Regions from separate parts of the Pseudomonas sihuiensis genome, predicted to be linked through region 1. Evidence: riboswitches for the same ligand, from Rfam matches in the RefSeq annotation. Region 1 holds a riboswitch; each other region holds the start of a gene.
What was found. A riboswitch is a leader RNA that binds a small molecule or an ion and turns the genes downstream of it on or off. The one in region 1 is predicted to bind cobalamin.

Region 1 (6,013 bases):
GGCCACGCCCTGATGCCAGTTAGTTAAGCCGTTGCCCTCGATCTTTGTAGGAGCCGGCTTGCCGGCGATCCGCCATAAAAAGCATCGCCAGCAAGCTGGCTCCTACAAAAACGCCCCCTAGTGCAAGTAAGAGAGGGGCGGTAAAGAACTTATCTGATCAGCATCAGGCCACGCCCTGCTTATCAGCGGAACGGCGGCTCGTCGAAGCTGCGCAACTTGCGCGAGTGCAGCGAGTTGAGCTGGCTGCGCATCAGCTCCAGCGCGGCGATACCGATATGCAGGTGCTGGGTCACCGCGCGCTCGTAGAAGGCGCCGGCTGCGCCGGGCAGCTTGATCTCGCTGTGCAGGGGTTTGTCCGACACACACAGCAGCGTGCCGTAGGGCACCCGCAGGCGATAGCCTTGCGCTGCGATGGTGCCGCTTTCCATGTCCACTGCAACAGCTCGCGACAGGTTGATCAACGGCCGCTCCTGGGCCCAGCGCAGCTCCCAGTTGCGGTCGTCGTAGGTCAACACGGTGCCGGTGCGCAGGCGCTTCTTCAACTCGTCGCCCTCTTCGCCGGTAACCAGTTTGGCGGCTTCCTGCAGCGCCTGCTGCACCTCGGCCAGCGCCGGCAGCGGGATATGCGGCGGCAGCACGCGGTCGAGAATGCCGTCGCGGCGCATATAGGCGTGGGCCAGCACGTAGTCACCGATGGTCTGCGACTGACGCAGGCCGCCGCAGTGGCCGATCATCAGCCAGCAGTGCGGACGCAGCACGGCCAGGTGGTCGGTGATGTTCTTGGCGTTGGATGGGCCAACGCCGATATTGACCAGGGTGATACCATGGCCGTCCTCGGCCTGCAGGTGGTAGGCCGGCATCTGGTAGCGGTGCCAGACCACGTTCTCGATGATCGCCTGCATCTCGCCTTCGGCCATGCCGCGCTCGATCACCACGTTGCCCGGCAGCACCATGCGGGTGAAACGCGAGTCGCCCACCAGCATGTCCAGGCCGTGGCGGATGAACTGGTCGACGTAACGGTGGTAGTTGGTCAGCAGGATCCACGGCTGCACGTGGCGCCAGTCGCTGCCGGTGTAGTGCTGGATGCGCTTGAGCGAGAAATCGGTGCGCGCCGCGTCGAACAGTGCCAGCGGCAGCGGGTCGATGTTCTCCCAGTCGTACAGACCATCGGCGGTGCCGTCGGTAGCAGCAGACAGGTCGGTGCTGGGGAATACCCGCGCCAGCTCGGCGGCGGTCACGCCACTGCCGGCCAGCTCATCGCCGCCCTCGACCACGTAGGGATAGGGAATGTTCTGCTGGCTGCGGCCGACCTCGACGCGCAGGGTGAAGTCGTTCATCAGCGGGCGCAGCTGCTCCAGCAGGTATTTGCGGAAGGCCGCTGGCTGGGTCACGGTGATGGCATAGGTGCCTGGCACCTGTACCTTGGCGTAGGCGCGCACGGTGGTCGGCACCTCGCCCTGGCACAGGTAGGTCAGGCGCAGCTCGGGGTAACGGAACAGGCAGTGCTCGCTGGCATCCGGGCGGATGCGCTCCTTGAGGTAGCGTTTGAGCGCCTGGCTCAACGCACCGGTGGCTTCCTGATGCAGGGCGGCGAGGCGGTCGACGGCCTCTTCGGGGGTGTAGGCAATGATGAAATCATCTGAGCAGGCTTTCACAGTGCATCTTCCTGACTGAACGTACGCGCCTATCTTGCCTGCATACGTTGACGAAAACATAGCGCGATCCCCCGCCTATCGCTGCCAACGGCTAGGCTTGGATCAATTCGTCAGAGGTCACCATCATGCCTCGTGCAATCGTTCTGCTGCTGGCCATGGCCTCATGCTCAAGCGCTCAAGCCGGTGAACTCGATGGCCACTACCGAACCACGCTCGACGGCCAGCCGAGCGAGCTGATCCTGCGCCAGAACGACGCCGTGGTGGAAGGCGAGTACGTCGAGAGCCAGCACCTGCGCCTGGTCGTCAAAGGTCGCTACGACGGCAAGCTGCTGCGCGCCGAGATCAGCGACCCGCAATCGGGCCTGCTACTGGCGAACATGAACGCGACCTACGCCAACGCGATGCTCAACGCCAGTATCGCTGCGCGTAACCCAAGAAACGGGGAAGTATTGGAACGCCAGGCGCTATTTCAGCGCGAGGCGGCGATTGCGACGCCACCTACGTCAGGCACGCTGGACCCGACACTGGTCGGCACCTGGGTACACGAGAAGATCATCAACAGCGGCGCTGCCAGCCTCGCCTCGTTCAACACCCTGATGACCCTGCAGTTGAATGCCGACGGCAGCGTCACCCAGTGGAGCCGCGCGGTCGGCGGCGGAGGCGACTGGAGCTACGACAGCCCAGGCGAGGTGCAGTACAGCGGCCACTGGCGCAGCCAGGGCGGCATGCTGATGGTGCGCCTGGCTGGCGCCGCCGACTATCAACCCGCCGCCTACTACCGCTTCAGCGACCAGTACCTGGTCACCGAGAGCAATACCGGCAAGATGATCTGGCAACGCCGCCGCTGAGCGACCGGTTCAGGCCGGCTGATGCAGGCGCACGTTGAACAGCGGCCCCTGGCTGAAACGCGACAGCGCCTTGGCAGCGGCCAGCACGCCCAGGTCGATCAGCGGCTCGACCAGGATCACGCTCATGTAGGCCAGGCCGAAGCTGCCCACTGCTGCCAGGTTTTCGCTGGAGAAGCCGTGACCATAGAAGGCCCAGAACCCGACCCATGCGACGATGCCGCCCTGATAAGCGGTCGAAAGCGCCAGCGCCTGCTTGTAGGAAAGATCGACGTACGCGGTCCCCGGCGCGACGATGCGCTTGGCCAGCAGGCTGATACCCCACAGCGGGATCAACAGCGTGGTGACGTTCATGCCGTACTGCGGCAGGTCGAACTGGGCGAACAGCAGCCCCTGCAACAACAGCCCCGCGGCCAGGCCAATGGCAGCAGCACCGGCGCCGAACAGCAGGAGCAGGGTCGAGCCGAGGATCAGATGCACCTCGGAAACGCCCACCGCATGATGCGGGAACACTTCGAAGAAGCAGAATACCAGGGCGGTGGTCAGCAGGCTGCGTAGCGCCAGGGCGGCGACACCGCCGTTGTTGCGTACGCTGTCCAGGGCGAGTTTGGCGGTCAGGCCGAAAGCGGTGACGACCGTTGCGTAGCTGAGCAGGATCTTGGCGCCTTCGACGACACCGGGTTCGATATGCATGCGAGTTCCTTTGCCGCGCCCACCGCGCGACGATTCGGATAAGGGGGGTGGGCGAAACGCCCGTTGTCGATGGCAGGTCTCCTGGCTCACGGCTTGGCACTTCGCCCGCCTTCCCGACCGAAGTCAGTGGCATGAGGGCATCGTTCGCCGCTTACAGTTGCGGGGGCAGCCAGGGCATTGGCGAGATTCGCCGCACCCTGTTCCCTTTTCATCCGCGTCACAGACGTGCACGCAGAACCATCGGCGGCAAGATTACTCGCCTGCCCGGCTAAAAAACAGCGTGCCGGGCGGCCCTCGCTCAGACCAGGTGCGGCGTGCTACGCGCCAGCAGCGCCTCGACGTCGACGCCGCGCGGCAGGGTGCCGTAGACGCGGCCGCGGCCTTCCAGGCGACTGGCGATAAAGGCGTCGGACACCGTGGCGTTGCCGGCCTCCAGCAGCAGCTTGGCCTGCAGTGCCACGGCCATGTCTTCGGTGAGCTGGCGGGCGCGGTACTGGATATCGGCTGTATCAGCGAAATCTGCCTTCAGGCGCTGGATATGCGCCTTCAGGCGGGCATCGCCGTGGCCATCGCCCAGCTCGGCGAACAGCGCATCGAGTACGCCGGGCTCCTTGGACAGCGCGCGCAGCACGTCCAGACATTGCACGTTGCCCGAGCCTTCCCAGATCGAGTTGACCGGTGCTTCGCGGTACAGGCGCGGCATGATGGTTTCCTCGACATAGCCCGCACCGCCCATGCATTCGCTGGCCTCGTAGATCATTTCCGGCGCGCGCTTGCAGATCCAGTACTTGCCCACGGCAGTGACCAGACGAGCGAACTTGTCTTCCTGCGCGTCATGCGCGTGATCCAGCGCGCGGCCCATGCGCATGCACAGGGCCAGCGCGGCTTCGCTCTCCAGCGCCAGGTCGGCCAGCACGTTCTGCATCAGCGGCTGGTCGGCGAGCAGCTTGCCACCCACCTGGCGATGCGCGCAGTGGTGCGCAGCCTGGGTCAGCGCCTGGCGCATCAGGCTGCTGGAACCGACCATGCAATCGAAGCGGGTCATGGCCACCATTTCGATGATGGTCGGCACGCCGCGCCCTTCCTCGCCGAGCATCCAGGCGAAAGCGCCACGGTACTCCACCTCGCTGGAGGCGTTGGCCCAGTTGCCCAGCTTGTTCTTCAGGCGCTGGATGTAGAACGCGTTGCGCGTGCCGTCCGGGCGGTGACGCGGCAGCAGGAAGCACGACAGGCCCTTGTCGGTGTAGGCCAGGGTGAGGAAGGCGTCGCACATCGGCGCCGAGCAGAACCACTTGTGGCCCACCAGCTCATAGCCCTGCCCCGGCCCGCCGAGGCCGATGGGATAAGCGCGGGTGGTGTTGGCACGCACGTCGGTGCCGCCCTGCTTCTCGGTCATGGCCATACCGATGGTCACGCCCGTCTTCTGCTCCATCGGCAGGTTGCGTGGGTCGTACTCGGTGGCGAGGATCTTCGGCAGCCACTGCTCGGCCACGTTGGGCTGCAGGCGGATGGCCGGCACGGCAGCGAAGGTCATGGTCAACGGGCAACCGCTGGCCGCTTCGGCCTGGCTGTGCATATAGGTCAGGCCGGCACGGGCGACATGGGCGCCGGCGCGCGGATCGGTCCAGGGCAGCGACGGCAGGCCATGCTCGACCGCCGTGCGCATCAGCTCGTGGTAGGCCGGGTGAAACTCGACCAGGTCGATGCGATTGCCGTAGCGATCATGACTCTTGAACACCGGTTTGTTCTCGTTGGCAAGAAAGCCGGCCTGCATCAGGGCGCCGCCGGCCAGCGCACCATAGGCGCTCAAACGCTCGTGGGCCCAGGCGCCATCGTAGCGGCGAATCCACTCCTGCAGCGGCAGGTCGAGGCGATAGAGATTGGCACCATCGAGGCTCGGTACCTGGTTGAACACCTCGTGGGTTTCGGCATGCAGGCTGGGTTTCATCGCATGGGCTCCTTGGCGCCGACGGCGCGCAGACAGAAGGTGGCAAGACTGGCGCTGACCTGAGCCAGCTCCAGGGTGGGTTGGCCTGCTTCACGAGCGGCGCGAGCAGGTGGCGACAGAGGGCCGACCAGCGCTTCGGCAATGGCGCCGACCAGGCAGGCCGCCATCAGGCCAATCTGCTCGACGCGAAACTCACCGGCGCCGGCACCCTCCTCCAGCAGATCGATGAACAGTTCGGCGTAGGCTTCGCGATAGAGCAGGCGCTGCTCGTCGACTTCCGGGTCGACCGGTTCGGCGATCAGTGCGAAGGCCAGGCGGCGGCTATGCCAGGCGCGGGCAGCGAACTGTTCCAGGCCGATGCGCAGGCGCTCACTGGCGCTGCCCGGCCCACGCAAGGCTGCGGCCAGAGCATCTACCTCACGCTGGCTGGCGCTGGCGAATACCTCGGCGGCCAGTTCACCCTTGCTGCGAAAGTGGCGGTACAGACTACCGGTGGCGATGCCAACATCGTCGGCCAACGCCTGCATGGTCAGGGCGGCGAAACCGCCCTCGGCTACTCGCAGCAAGGCGCAGTCGAGAATACGCGCGCGCAACGCTTGGTCGCGATCGAGTCGAGCTTCGGTGGTGCGATAAGCCATGGTCTGAATCCTGATTCACCTGCATGCAGTGAATCAGGATTCAGACCATGGCTAAAGGGACGATCCGGCCAAATCTGCCGCCGAATCGGGAAAGAGGTTGCTCGTGCAAAGCTGCACTTGTAGGAGCCAGCTTGCTGGCGATCATCGATCTGACAGTCGCCAAGCATCACCGGCAAGCCGGCTCCTACAGGGCCCAGCGGCTTCATCACGCCCTGCGAAAGAGTCAGACCGGCG
Region 2 (6,013 bases), 920 kb from region 1:
ATTGCCAGCACACGCTCCAGCGGCACCTGAGCCGCACCGAAGACCAGCGACAGCGCACAGGACAGCGCCAGCAATACCGTCAGGCCGAGCAGCAGCAAGTGAAAACGCGTCACTGCGAGAAGGCCTCGGGATGCAGCGCGGCAGCCAGGGTTTCGATGGCGGCGACGTTGTCCAGGCTCGGTGTGACGGCGAGATAGGAGAGCACCACGAAGCGCTGCTGGCGAATCGCCGTGACGCCCTGCAGCGCCGGGTGCTGCAGGAGAAAATCGCGCTTCTGCGCCGCCGTGCGTTCGCCATAATCGACGATTAGGATCAGCTCCGGGTCCTGCTCGACCACGGCTTCCCAACCCACCTGCATCCAGTTGGCCGCTACGCCGTCCATCACGTTGCGCCCACCGGCCGCGGCGATCAGCGACTGCGGCATGCCCAAACGGCCAGCACTGAAGGGCAGGTCCTCGCCGCTGTCGTAGACGAACACCCGCGGTCGCGTCGGTTGCTCACCGAGCTGCGCACTTACCGCTGCCACCCGCGCCTGCATGCCCTGTACCAGGGTCTCGGCACGTTCCTCGACGGCGAAGATGCGGCCGAGATTGCGCAGGTCGGTATAGACATCGTCCAGGCTGGCGACGCGCTTGGGCATAACGTGCGCACAGGACTCGCTGAGCTCGTACACCGGGATGCCGAAGCGCGCCAGGCTGGCCGGGGTGACCTCGCCGCCGATGCGCATGCCGTAGTTCCAGCCGGCGAAGAAGAAGTCGGCGTCGGCATCGAGCAGATTCTCCAGCGACGGATAGCGCGCGGCCAGTTCGGGCAGCCCATCGAGCTGCGCCTGCATGGCCGGCTCGACGGTCTTCCAGCCGCTGATGCCGCTGTAGCCGACCATGCGCTGCCTCAGGCCGAGGTCCAGGAGCATGGCGGTCAGGGTGATGTCGTGGCTGACCGCGCGTTGCGGCGGGCGCTCGATGGTCAGTTGGCGATCGCAGCTGGTGACGGTGACGGCCCAGGCGGGGCTGGCCAGCGCCAGCAGGATTGCACCAACGAGTGTAGGAGCGAGCTTTGCTCGCGAAGCTTCTGTCGTTTCCCAGGGTTCGCGAGCAGAGCTCGCTCCTACAGATGCAGCCGTGCATGAACGCTTCATCAAACAATCCAAGTAATGCGCGGATGACCCGCCAGTGGATGGGTATCGACCAGCGCCTGCAGGCCGAACACCTGCTGCAGCAACTCGGCGGTGAGCACCTCGGCAGGCGTACCGATGGCCACCAGACGGCCCTGGTCGAGCACGCAGAGGCGGTCGCAGAAGGCCGCCGCCAGGTTTAGATCATGGAAGCTGGCCAGCGTCGCCAGGCCCAGCGCCTTGATCTGGCCCAGCAGTTCGAGCTGGTAGCGCGGGTCGAGGTGGTTGGTCGGCTCGTCGAGGATCAGCACTTGCGGCTGCTGCACCAGGGCCCGGGCGAGCAGAGCGCGCTGCTTCTCGCCACCCGAGAGGCAGGCGAAGGGCTGCTGCGCCAGGTCGCTCAAACCGACACGGGCCAGCGCCTCATCCACCAGACGCAGATCCTCGGCATCGTCGCCATCGAACAGCCCCTTGTGCGGCGTACGGCCCATGGCCGCCACCTCGTGCACGCGCAGGCCGAAGTCCTGCGGAAATTCCTGCAGCACCACGGCCACGCGCTGCGCACTCCAGCGCGGCGGGCGCTGCCACAGCGCCTCGCCGTCCAGCTTGACCTGGCCGGCGCTGGGCCGCTGGAAGCGATAGGCACAGCGCAGCAGGCTGGTCTTGCCGCTGCCGTTGGGGCCGATCAACCCCAGCAGCTCGCCGTCGCCGACGTCCAAGTCGATGCCCTCGAGCAGCGGACGCTGGCCGTCGGGCGACCAGGCCAGCGCCTGAATACGCAAACGCGGAGTCATCAGAAGCTGTAATCCGCGGTGACGAAGAACGAACGTGGCGCCCCCAGGTACCACTGCTCGCCGTCGCTGCTGGCGGTGGTGGCGTACTGGCGGTCGAACAGGTTGTTCAGCTCCAGACCCAGGCGCACATCCGGCAACGCCTGCCAGGCGATGTTGGCGTCGACCACGGTGTAGCCAGGCACCTTGGCGGTGTTGGCCGTATCGGCATAACGCGCATCGACATAACGCGCGCCGATACCGGCATCCACGCCACTACCGAGCGCCTTGTTCAGCCACAGGTTGGCGGTGCGCTTAGGCACGTTGGTCGGGCGATTGCCGCTGCGGTCGCCGCCGCCTTCGACGAAGTCGTCGTACTCGGCGCGTACGAAGGCGGCGTTGGCCGACACCTGCCAGCCCCGACCCAGCGCCAATTCCAGGGTGGCCTCCAGGCCATCGGAGGATTGCTGGCCGATCTGCTCGGTGGGCGAGGTCGGGGTTGCGCGGCTGAGCAGCTTCTTCTTGACGATATGGTAGGCGGCCAGCGTCCACTCGCCCTGCCCACCCCAGAACATCTGCTTGAGGCCGATCTCGCTCTGCCTGGCTTCGCTGAGGTCGAACTGCTGCTGAGTCGGGTTCAGGGTCAGCAAGTTGTTCACCCCCTCGGTGCTGGTGGCGTACTGACCGTACAGCGACAGCTCGGGGGTCAGGGCGAAGACCAGCCCGGCACGCCAATTGTCGCCACTCAGGCTGCGGTCGACGCTGCTGCCATCGATCAGGTTGTCGCGCTGCAGATGCACCTGATCACGGCGCACCCCGGTGACCAGCGACAGGCGCTCGGTCAGCTGGGTACGGTTCTCGGCGAACAGCGAGAACTGCCGCGCCAGGTTGCGCTCGCGCGGGCCGTAGCCGAGCGGGTCGGTGCTCTGGTACTGACCGCCGCCGGAGCCGTTCAGCGGCACGCTGTCGCTGAAGCTGCTGGCGAAATCGTGCTGGCGGGCGAAGTGGATGCGGTTGTAATCCACACCAATCACGGTACGGCTATCGAGGCCGAACAGGGTGTGATCGAGGGTGAAGGTCTGGCGGTCGCCGACCTGTTCCTGGGTGTGCTTGATCTCGTAGAACTCGCTGCGCTCGACCGTATCGCCCGGCTGCCAGCGAAAGGCCTCGGCATTGCGCCAGTAGCGCTGGGTTTTGATGTAGTAGAGCTGGTTGCTGGCACTGAGCACGTCGTTGATGTGCCAGTCGCTTACCAGGCGGGTGATCTGGTCGTTGTAGCGAATGTCGGCATTGGCGACGTTGTAGTTACGTTCGCGGATGCTCTCGCGGTACTTGCCGGCCACCAGCGGCGTGCCGAGATAACGCATCGGGCTCTGGTCGCCATGGTCATGGGACAGGGTGAAGCTCAGGTCGTCATGGGCGTCCCAGCGCAGGGCCGCGCTGAGCGCCAGGCTGTCCGAATCACCGCGGTCGACCCAACCATTGCTGGCCTGCTGATTGATGTTGAAGCGGTAGCTCAGTTCGTCACTCAGCGAACCGCCGCTGTCCAGCGCAGCCTGGCGGCGGTCGTCGCTGCCGTAGCCGAGGCGCAGCTGGTTGCGGATCTCGCCGGCGAAGGGCTTCTTCGGCACCACGTTGATCACCGCGCCGGTGGCGCCCTCACCATAGAGCACCGAAGCCGGGCCGCGCAGCACGTCGATGCGCGCTACCGACCAGGTGTCCACCGGGAAGGTCACGGTGCCGGCGCCGACGTACTGGCGGGTGCCATCGTACAGCTGCATGGTCGCCGAATGGCCGGTGAAGCCGCGCGCCGACAGCGCGGTGCCGCCATTGCCGGGCGAGCCGATGCTGCTGATACCCGGCGTGCGGGTCACGGCGTCCTGCACCGTGAGGTTGTTGCGCCCACGTACCTCGGCGCCGCTCAGGCTGCTGGTGCTGGCCGGGGTTTGCAGGGCCGACAGCTCCAGGCGCGAGCCGGACGTGGTGGGCGTATGCAGATCGCTCTCGCCTTCCTCGGCAGCGGACGCCTGGACGGTGACGGCAGGGAGATCGACATGAGATTCGCTGGCCATGGCCACACCGCCGACCAGCAGCGCGAATGGCAGGGAGCAGAGGCGTAGAAGGTGCTGCACGCGAGTGATTCCGGATCTTCCAGGAGAGTCGTCAGGACGCTCCAGGCTCCGGGTGTGCGCGTTGAAGGCGGTCAGCCTTGACGCTTCGCAGTCGGTGCCTGAGGCGATAATGTTATTGTTATAACATAACATTATCGTTTTTCGCAGGTAGCCTGAAACGGGCTCACGCCCTTCGTTCAGGCATGCAGAAGAGAGGTTCTTGTAGCGGAAATGGCGCGCCATATTGCTTCCATCGCAAAGAGAAAAGGCACGGCAATCCGATGGAAATGCGCAACAGCAGACAGGGGCACGGCGGCGCCCTACTGGAGTCAACGCCCGCCCACCGCGGGTTGCCAGACACAAACGACTCCAGGCCGGTCTCCGGGCTTGCGAGGGTCATGAACGCATCGCCTTCCCATGCGCGGGGCGCACAGTGGCGTATCGATGCGGTCGCTCGCTTACCGTTGCGGGGGCAGCGTCGGACTTCAACCGACTTCCCGTTTCACCTCACGCGCGGCGGCGTGAGACACCTGAAGCGGGGCGGATATGACCACCCACACCCGCTCAAGTCAAGGCGCGGGGGCAATTGCGGGAGGCGCTTTAGCGGCGACTGCTCGTAGCCTGGATTGGCCGCAGGCGTAATCCGAGTTGCTAATTGTTGCCCTGCTCATCGATGCGCAACTCCGGCAACGCCCTACCCGCCACCAGGCGCTCATCGACCAGGCGAATCACCGCCGCCTCGTCCTTGATGCCGTACCACTCGCCCTGTGGATAAAGGCTCGCAGTCGGCCCCAGATCGCAGGGGAACTGGCACTGGCTGCGGGTGATATGCACACCGCCCTCGCACTCCAGCTTTCCCGCGGCCTTGAGCCGCTGACGCAGAGTTTTCCACAGGCCCAGCGCGCCCTTGCGGGTGCAGCGCGGGCCGTTGCACAGCAGCAGGCGCTGCGCATGCGGTGGGATCTGCGACCAGGCGTGATGCGCAGGAACGGGCGGCACATCGCTGCAGGGCAGATGCGCTTCGCGATGCGCCAGCAGTGCGCTCAGGCCATCGAGCCAGGTGTCCTCCAGTGCCGTGCAGACCACGAACACCTCGGCGCCGTCGCCCCGTTCGGCGATGCGCTCGCGCAGCCAATCACGGTGCGCAGCATCGGCGCGCGGCTCCAGATCGACCACCAGCAGCGGGCGCGGCGCCTCATCGATGGCCTGCCAGAAGCCATCCTGCTCGCTGTCATGCAGATGCGCCTCGCCGAGCAACGCTTCAATGCGCTGCTGCAGACGCTCGGACGATGCCCCACGACCCAGGCCGGGGCCGATGAACAGAACGCGGGCGTAGGGGGTTTGGCTCATGACGGTCTCCAGAACGGGCCGGCAGTCTAGCAGCGCGTCGTGGTCCGGAGGCAATCCGGCGGGTAATAGAAGGCCCGGTGCGCGCGGCGCACCCTACGGAATCAGCGCAGGCGTAAGGCCGCCAGGCCGGCGTTGGCGGGTTTCACCCGCCCTACAAGGACAGCGCCTCGTAGAGAGCGCCCAACTCCGCGAACTCACGCGTTACCGCCGGCAACTCAGGCCGGCGCAGCAGCAACACCGGCAAGCCCAGCTCACGGGCCACCTGCAACTTTGGCTCGGTGGAGGCGCTGCCGCTGTTCTTGCTTACCAGCACGTCGCAGCGGATACGGGCGAACAGCGCGCGTTCCTCCTCCAGGGAGAAAGGCCCACGGGCACCGATGATCTCGGCGCGGGTTGGTGCCGGCTCGGCCTGCAGGCAGCGCACCGTCCAGTGCTGGTGCGCGGGAATCTCGTGCAAATGCGCCAGCGGCTCGCGGCCGGAGGTGAAAAACGGCCGCTCGAAAGGTGCCAGCGCACGGGTCAGTTCATCCCAGCCTTCCACCTCGCGCCAGTCGTCACCCGGACCCGGTTGCCAGCCAGGGCGCCGCAATGCCCAGCATGGCACGCCCGCCAGTTCTGCAGCGCGGGCCGCGTTATGGCTGATCTGCGCCGCATAGGGGTGGGTCAGA
Region 3 (6,013 bases), 930 kb from region 1:
GGCGACCAGCTGCAGACCGGGTACGCCGAGGGCATCTCGGTTGTGGCGGATATGATCCTGACGGCCCTCGTTGGCCTCGATGGCGATGGCGCGGCACGTCGGATGTGCGCGCATCCACTCGATGCCGATGGAACCGCAGCCAGCACCGACATCCCACAGCAGCTCGCCGGGCAGCGGCGCCAGGCGCGCCAGGGTCACCGCGCGCACATCGCGTTTGGTCAGTTGGCCGTCGTGGCGGTAGGCCTCGTCCGGCAGGCCGCAGGTGGGCGGCAGCAGCGTTGTCCCGGCGTCCGCCAGGCACTCCACCGCCAGCAGGTTGAGGTCGGCGCCGCGCGGAAGGTTCCAACTCGCGGCCAGGCCATCGAGACGGCGCTCGTCGGGGCCGCCAAGGTGCTCCAGCAGGGTCAGGCGGCTGGCGCCGAAACCGCGCGCGCGCAGCGCTTCGGCAACCTGCGCGGGGGTGTCGCCATCGGCGCTCAACACCAGCAGGCGCATGCCGGGAAACAGCCGGCCGTTGAGCGTGGCCAGCGGCCGCCCGACCAAGGAGACCACTTCCATCTCCTGCAGCGGCCAGCCCAGGCGCGCCGACGCCAGCGACACCGAGGACGGCGCAGGCAAAACCTGCAACTCGTCGGCCGGCACCTGCCGCGCCAAGCTGGCGCCGACGCCGTAGAACATCGGGTCGCCACTGGCCAGCACGCACACGGCCTCGCCGCGTCGGGCCAGCAACGGCTGCAGATCGAACGGGCTGGGCCAGGTTTCCCGCTCGCCGCTGATGCACGGCGGCAGCAGCGCCAGCTGGCGCGGCGCGCCGACGACGCGCGTGGCCGCCAGCAGAGCACGGCGCGCGGCCTTGCCCAGGCCGGGATAGCCGTCTTCGCCGATGCCGACCAGGGTCAACCAGGGTTTCATCCAATGTCCTCGCACAGGCCCGACGGACCGCCTGTCCGCGCTCGGGGCAAAGCGGGCATAATAGCGCCTTCGTCGGTGCCCTTGAGTCGATACGACTCAGTAAAGGGCCTAAGGAAACTCTGAAATAGTCGTTATTCCCGCGCAGGCGGGAATCCAGAATCTCAGTACTACCTGGGCTCCCGCCTTCGCGGGAGTGACGGTAAATGGCCATTTCAGAGTTTCCCCAAGAGGGAACACGGTAAAACCGTGGCTGCCCCCGCAACTGTAAACAGCGAGTCCAACGCAATCGGCCACTGGAAACAGGCCGCTGAAAAACGTAAGCGAGGCAGGCAAGACAAGGCAAAAACGACCGAAAAAACGCAGTTTACGTGTTGTAAATGAGCATTTTGAGGCCGTTTTTAACGCCGTATTGCCAACGCAGATAGTTTTTCAACGGCCTGTACCGGGAAGGCGCAGCGGATCAAGACCTGTCAGCCAGGAGACCTGCCGACGAACGCTGGTCGCGAGTGCCAACATCGGGCGGGGTGTACCGATGCCATGGAGTCCCCTATGGGATTTCGCTGGTTCGGTCGCCGCGTCGTTATCCACAGGTGACCGCTTGCCCACATCCGTCCGCCCTTCCGCCTGCCCCGGCCTGCTGCGCATCGTGCCTGCGCTGGACGGTGGCATCTGCCGCATCAAGCTGCCTGGCGGCGTGCTGCGCAGCACCCAGGCGCGGGCGATTGCCGAGGCAGCGCGGCAGCATGCCAGTGGCGTGCTGGAGCTTACCAACCGCAGCAACCTGCAAATTCGTGGCGTGCTCCCCGGCCAGGAAGCGCCGCTGATCGATGCCCTCCTCGGTGCCGGCCTCGGCCCGCGAGTGGCCGCCGCCGACGACGTGCGCAACCTGATGCTCAGCCCTGCCGCCGGCCTCGACCCGCAAGCGAGGCTGGACGTACGCCCGCTGGCTGGCCAGTTGCTCGACCTGTTGCAGGACACCCCGGCACTACATGCCCTTTCACCCAAGTTCGCCCTGCAACTGGACGGCGGCGAAGCCCTGGCCATGCGCGAACACCCACACGATCTATGGCTGGTCGCCGAGAACGAGCAGCACCTGCTGCTGGGCCTGGCCGGCTGCCCTGCCGAGACGCCGCTGGCGCGCATCGAAGCGACACACGGCGTAGAGCTGGTGCGCCAACTCCTGCTGCTGTTCCTCGAACTGGCGACTCCCGAGCAATCGCGCATGCGCCAGTTGCTGCAACAGATCCCAGCCGACGAACTGCTGCAACGTCTGCAAGCACGTCTGGATTTTCCCTTGCAACCGGTGCCTGTAAATTGGCAGCAGAGCGCTCCGCTCGACCACGTCCCGGCTGGTATTTATCCACAGGCGCAGAGCGGCCTGTGTATGGTCGCTGCTGGCGCCCAACTAGGCCGGCTGCACGCCGAGCAACTGTTGACGCTGGCCCAACTGAGCGAGCACCACGGCGATGGAAATTTACGCCTGACGCCCTGGCAGGGCGTGCTGCTGGGCAATGTGCCGGAAGCCGCCAGCGGTGAGCTGCTGGCGGCGCTAGGCGAGCTCGGCCTGCTGACGCATATCGACGAACCGCTGCTCGGCCTGGTCGCCTGCACCGGCGCGGCGGCCTGCGAGCGCGGCCTGGCCGATAGCAAACACCACGCCCTGCACCTGGCGGAGCTGCTGCGCGAAAGCGGCGCCCGCCCGCAGGTGCATCTCAGCGCCTGCCCGCGCAGTTGCGCCAGCGCCCGCGTGCTGCCCTATACCCTGCTGGCCAGCACGCCCGATCACTACCAGCTCTACCAACGCACACCCGAGGCGCCCGGTTTCGGCCGTCTGCTGGCGCCAGCCATGACCATCGACGAAGCCGGCGCCTGGTTCGCCCGCCAACACCCCGCAGGAACCCCCGATGCTTGATTACATCCGCGACGGCCAGGAAATCTACCGCCGCTCCTTCGCCACCATCCGCGCCGAGGCCAACCTCGATGGCATCCCCGCCGACCTGGAAAAACTCGCCGTGCGGGTGATCCATGCCTGCGGCATGGTCGATGTGGTGGAGGACCTGCGCTTCTCCCCCGGTGCTGGCGCCGCTGGCCGCGCCGCCCTGCTAGCCGGCGCGCCGATCCTCTGCGATGCGCGCATGGTCGCCGAGGGCATCACCCGCCCGCGCCTGCCGGCGAACAACCAGGTGATCTGCACCCTGCACGACGCCGGCGTACCGGAGCTGGCCCGCGAGTTGGGCAACACCCGCTCGGCGGTGGCTCTGGAACACTGGCGTGAACATCTGGAAGGCAGCGTGGTGGTGATCGGCAACGCGCCCACTGCGCTGTTCTACCTGCTGGAAATGCTCGACGCCGGCGCGCCGAAACCGGCGCTGATCATCGGCATGCCGGTGGGCTTTATCGGCGCGGCAGAATCGAAAGATGCGCTGGCCGCAGACAGCCGTGGCGTGCCCTACGTGATCGTCCGTGGTCGCCGCGGCGGCAGCGCCATGGCAGTGGCGGCAGTCAACGCCCTCGCCTCGGAGGTGGAATGATGGCCGGTCGTCTACTCGGTCTCGGCGTCGGCCCCGGCGACCCCGAGCTACTTACCCTCAAGGCGCTGCGCCTGCTCAAAAGCGCGCCGGTGGTGGCCTACTTCGTGGCTAAGGCCAAGCACAATGCCGGCCATGGCGGCAATGCCTTCGGCATCATCGAAGAGCACCTGGACGCCGCCCAACAGCGCCTACCGCTGGTCTACCCGGTGACCACCGAGAAGCTCGCCCCGCCGCTGTCCTACGAGGATGTGATCGCCGACTTCTACGACACCTGCGCGCAGCAGATCGCCCAATTACTGGACGCCGGCCAGGACGTGGCGGTGATCTGCGAAGGCGACCCGTTCTTCTACGGCTCCTACATGTACCTGCACGACCGCCTGGCCGACCGCTACAAGGTGGAGGTGGTGCCCGGCGTCTGCTCCATGCTCGGCTGCGCCTCGGTGCTGGGCACGCCGCTGGTCTACCGCAACCAGAGCTTGAGCGTGCTCTCTGGCGTGCTGCCGGAAGACGAGCTGGAACAGCGCCTGCGCGACGCCGAAGCGGCGGTTGTGATGAAGCTCGGGCGCAACTTCGACAAGGTGCGCCGCGTGCTGCGCAAGCTCGGCCTGGACGACCGCGCCCATTACGTCGAACGCGCGACCATGGTTAGCCAGAAGATCGTGCCGCTGGACGAGGTAGAGCCCATGGATTCGCCGTACTTTTCCATGATTCTGGTGCCTGGGCAGAAATGGCGGGGGTAATGCCGTAGGGCGGGTGCAACCCGCCTGCAGCGAGCTGGCGGGTTGCACCCGCCCTACCCGTCTCAAGACCGTATACGGATGCACCCCGGGAAACCCATTCCCCGGATTGCAAGGATTTACCGCATGAACATCGTCATCCTCGGCGCCAGCGCGCTGGCCACTGCACAACGCCTCAAGTCACTTTATCCACAGGCCGTGATCCATGGCCTGCGCGGCCGTGCCGATGGCGCCGAACGTCACTACGACGACTTCGGCGAACACCTGCGCGCCCTGTATCGCGCCGGCCAGCCGCTGCTGGTGCTGTGCGCCGCCGGCATCGTCATCCGCAGCCTGGCCGCGCTGCTGGCGGAAAAAGGCGCCGAGCCGCCGGTACTGGCCCTGGCCGAAGACGGCAGCGCCGTGGTGCCGCTGCTCGGTGGCCTGGCCGGGGTCAACCGCCTGGCCCGCGAGATCGCCGCGCACCTGGGTGTGACGCCGGCCATCACCACCAGCGGCGAGCTGCGCTTCGGCACCTGTCTGCTGGAACCACCGGCCGGCTACGCGCTGGCCGACCTACAACAAGGCAAGCGCTTCGTCAGCGACCTGCTCGGCGGCGAAAGCGTGCGTATCGAAGGCGAGGCGCCCTGGCTGGAGGCGGCGCAGCTGCCGGTAGATAAGACCGCGTCGCGGGTTATCCATGTCACCGCCGAGCAACGTCCACCGAGGGCCGACGAACTGCTGATCCACCCGCGCAGCGCCGCCGCACTTATCGAACGCCCCGGCGCCGACCTACCGGCTCGCCTGCAGCAGGCGTATAGCGATGCCAACCTGGCGCCGCAAGCGCTGGCCGTTTTGCTCGCGGACAAAGACTGGATGGCCAATGCCGAGCTACACGCTGCTGCAGCCGAGTTGAACCTGCCACTGCGCTTTATTCACAGCACAGCCGAGCTGCCGCCCGAGCACCATGCCGGCGACGGCCTGCGCCTGCTGCTGGGCGAACAACCACTGGATATCGAACGCCTCGGCCAGCGCCGTGGCCGCCTCAGCGTGGTCGGCCTCGGCCCCGGCGCCGCCGAACATATGACGCCCGCCGTGCGCCGTGCCCTCGACGAAGCCGAAGACCTGCTCGGCTACGACACCTACGTGAAAATGGCCGGCCCGCTGCGCGCCGATCAATGCGTGCACCCCAGCGACAACCGCGAGGAGCTGCAGCGCGCCGCCCACGCCTTCGAACTGGCCGCCAGCGGTCGGCGGGTGGTGATGATCTCCTCGGGCGACCCCGGCGTGTTCGCCATGGCTGCCGCCGTGATGGAGGCGCTGGAAAGCCCGCAAAACGAAGCCTGGCACAGCGTCGAGCTGGAAGTGCTGCCGGGCGTCTCCGCCGCCCTGGCCACCGCCGCCAAGGCCGGCGCGCCGCTGGGTCACGACTTCTGCTTGATCTCACTATCTGACAACCTCAAGCCTTGGGCGGTGATCGAAAAACGCCTGCAGCATGCCGCCATCGCCGATCTGGCCATGGCCTTCTACAACCCGATCTCCAAGGCCCGGCCGTGGCAGCTCGGTCGCGCCCTGGAGCTGCTGCGCCAGCACCGCGAACCGCAGACCCTGGTGGTGCTCGGCCGCGACATTGGCCGCCCCGCCGAGTCCCTGCGCAACCTCACCCTAGGCGAGCTGAGCCCGGAGATGGTGGATATGCGCACCCTGGTGATCATCGGCTCCAGCCAGACCCGTCGCTTCCCCCGTGCCGATAGCGGCGAGTGGGTCTATACGCCGCGCTGGTATCCCGATCTGTAGGAGCCCGCTTGCGGGCGATCCAGCACCGTCGAACACATTGATCGCCGGCAAGCCGGC

Region 2: linked by a shared signal. The riboswitch ahead of BLT86_RS18940 (TonB-dependent receptor) and the one ahead of BLT86_RS14665 (energy-coupling factor ABC transporter permease) in region 1 are both predicted to bind cobalamin.
Region 3: linked by a shared signal. The riboswitch ahead of cobG (precorrin-3B synthase) and the one ahead of BLT86_RS14665 (energy-coupling factor ABC transporter permease) in region 1 are both predicted to bind cobalamin.

The regions. Positions count from the first base shown of each region.
Region 1 is NZ_LT629797.1:3,106,325-3,112,337, forward strand. Features, by position in the region: gene amn (AMP nucleosidase) at 183-1,715, opposite strand; gene BLT86_RS14660 (hypothetical protein) at 1,781-2,503, shown strand; gene BLT86_RS14665 (energy-coupling factor ABC transporter permease) at 2,513-3,193, opposite strand; cobalamin riboswitch at 3,248-3,450, opposite strand; gene BLT86_RS14670 (acyl-CoA dehydrogenase family protein) at 3,492-5,141, opposite strand; gene BLT86_RS14675 (TetR/AcrR family transcriptional regulator) at 5,138-5,779, opposite strand; gene BLT86_RS14680 (hybrid sensor histidine kinase/response regulator) at 6,003-6,013, opposite strand, start outside.
Region 2 is NZ_LT629797.1:4,026,334-4,032,346, forward strand. Features, by position in the region: gene BLT86_RS18925 (FecCD family ABC transporter permease) at 1-113, opposite strand, end outside; gene BLT86_RS18930 (ABC transporter substrate-binding protein) at 110-1,138, opposite strand; gene BLT86_RS18935 (ABC transporter ATP-binding protein) at 1,138-1,908, opposite strand; gene BLT86_RS18940 (TonB-dependent receptor) at 1,908-4,016, opposite strand; cobalamin riboswitch at 4,351-4,544, opposite strand; gene BLT86_RS18945 ((2Fe-2S) ferredoxin domain-containing protein) at 4,647-5,345, opposite strand; gene BLT86_RS18950 (cobalt-precorrin-6A reductase) at 5,497-6,013, opposite strand, start outside.
Region 3 is NZ_LT629797.1:4,032,837-4,038,849, forward strand. Features, by position in the region: gene cbiE (precorrin-6y C5,15-methyltransferase (decarboxylating) subunit CbiE) at 1-912, opposite strand, end outside; cobalamin riboswitch at 1,093-1,417, shown strand; gene cobG (precorrin-3B synthase) at 1,511-2,824, shown strand; gene BLT86_RS18965 (precorrin-8X methylmutase) at 2,817-3,443, shown strand; gene BLT86_RS18970 (precorrin-2 C(20)-methyltransferase) at 3,440-4,183, shown strand; gene cobJ (precorrin-3B C(17)-methyltransferase) at 4,307-5,956, shown strand.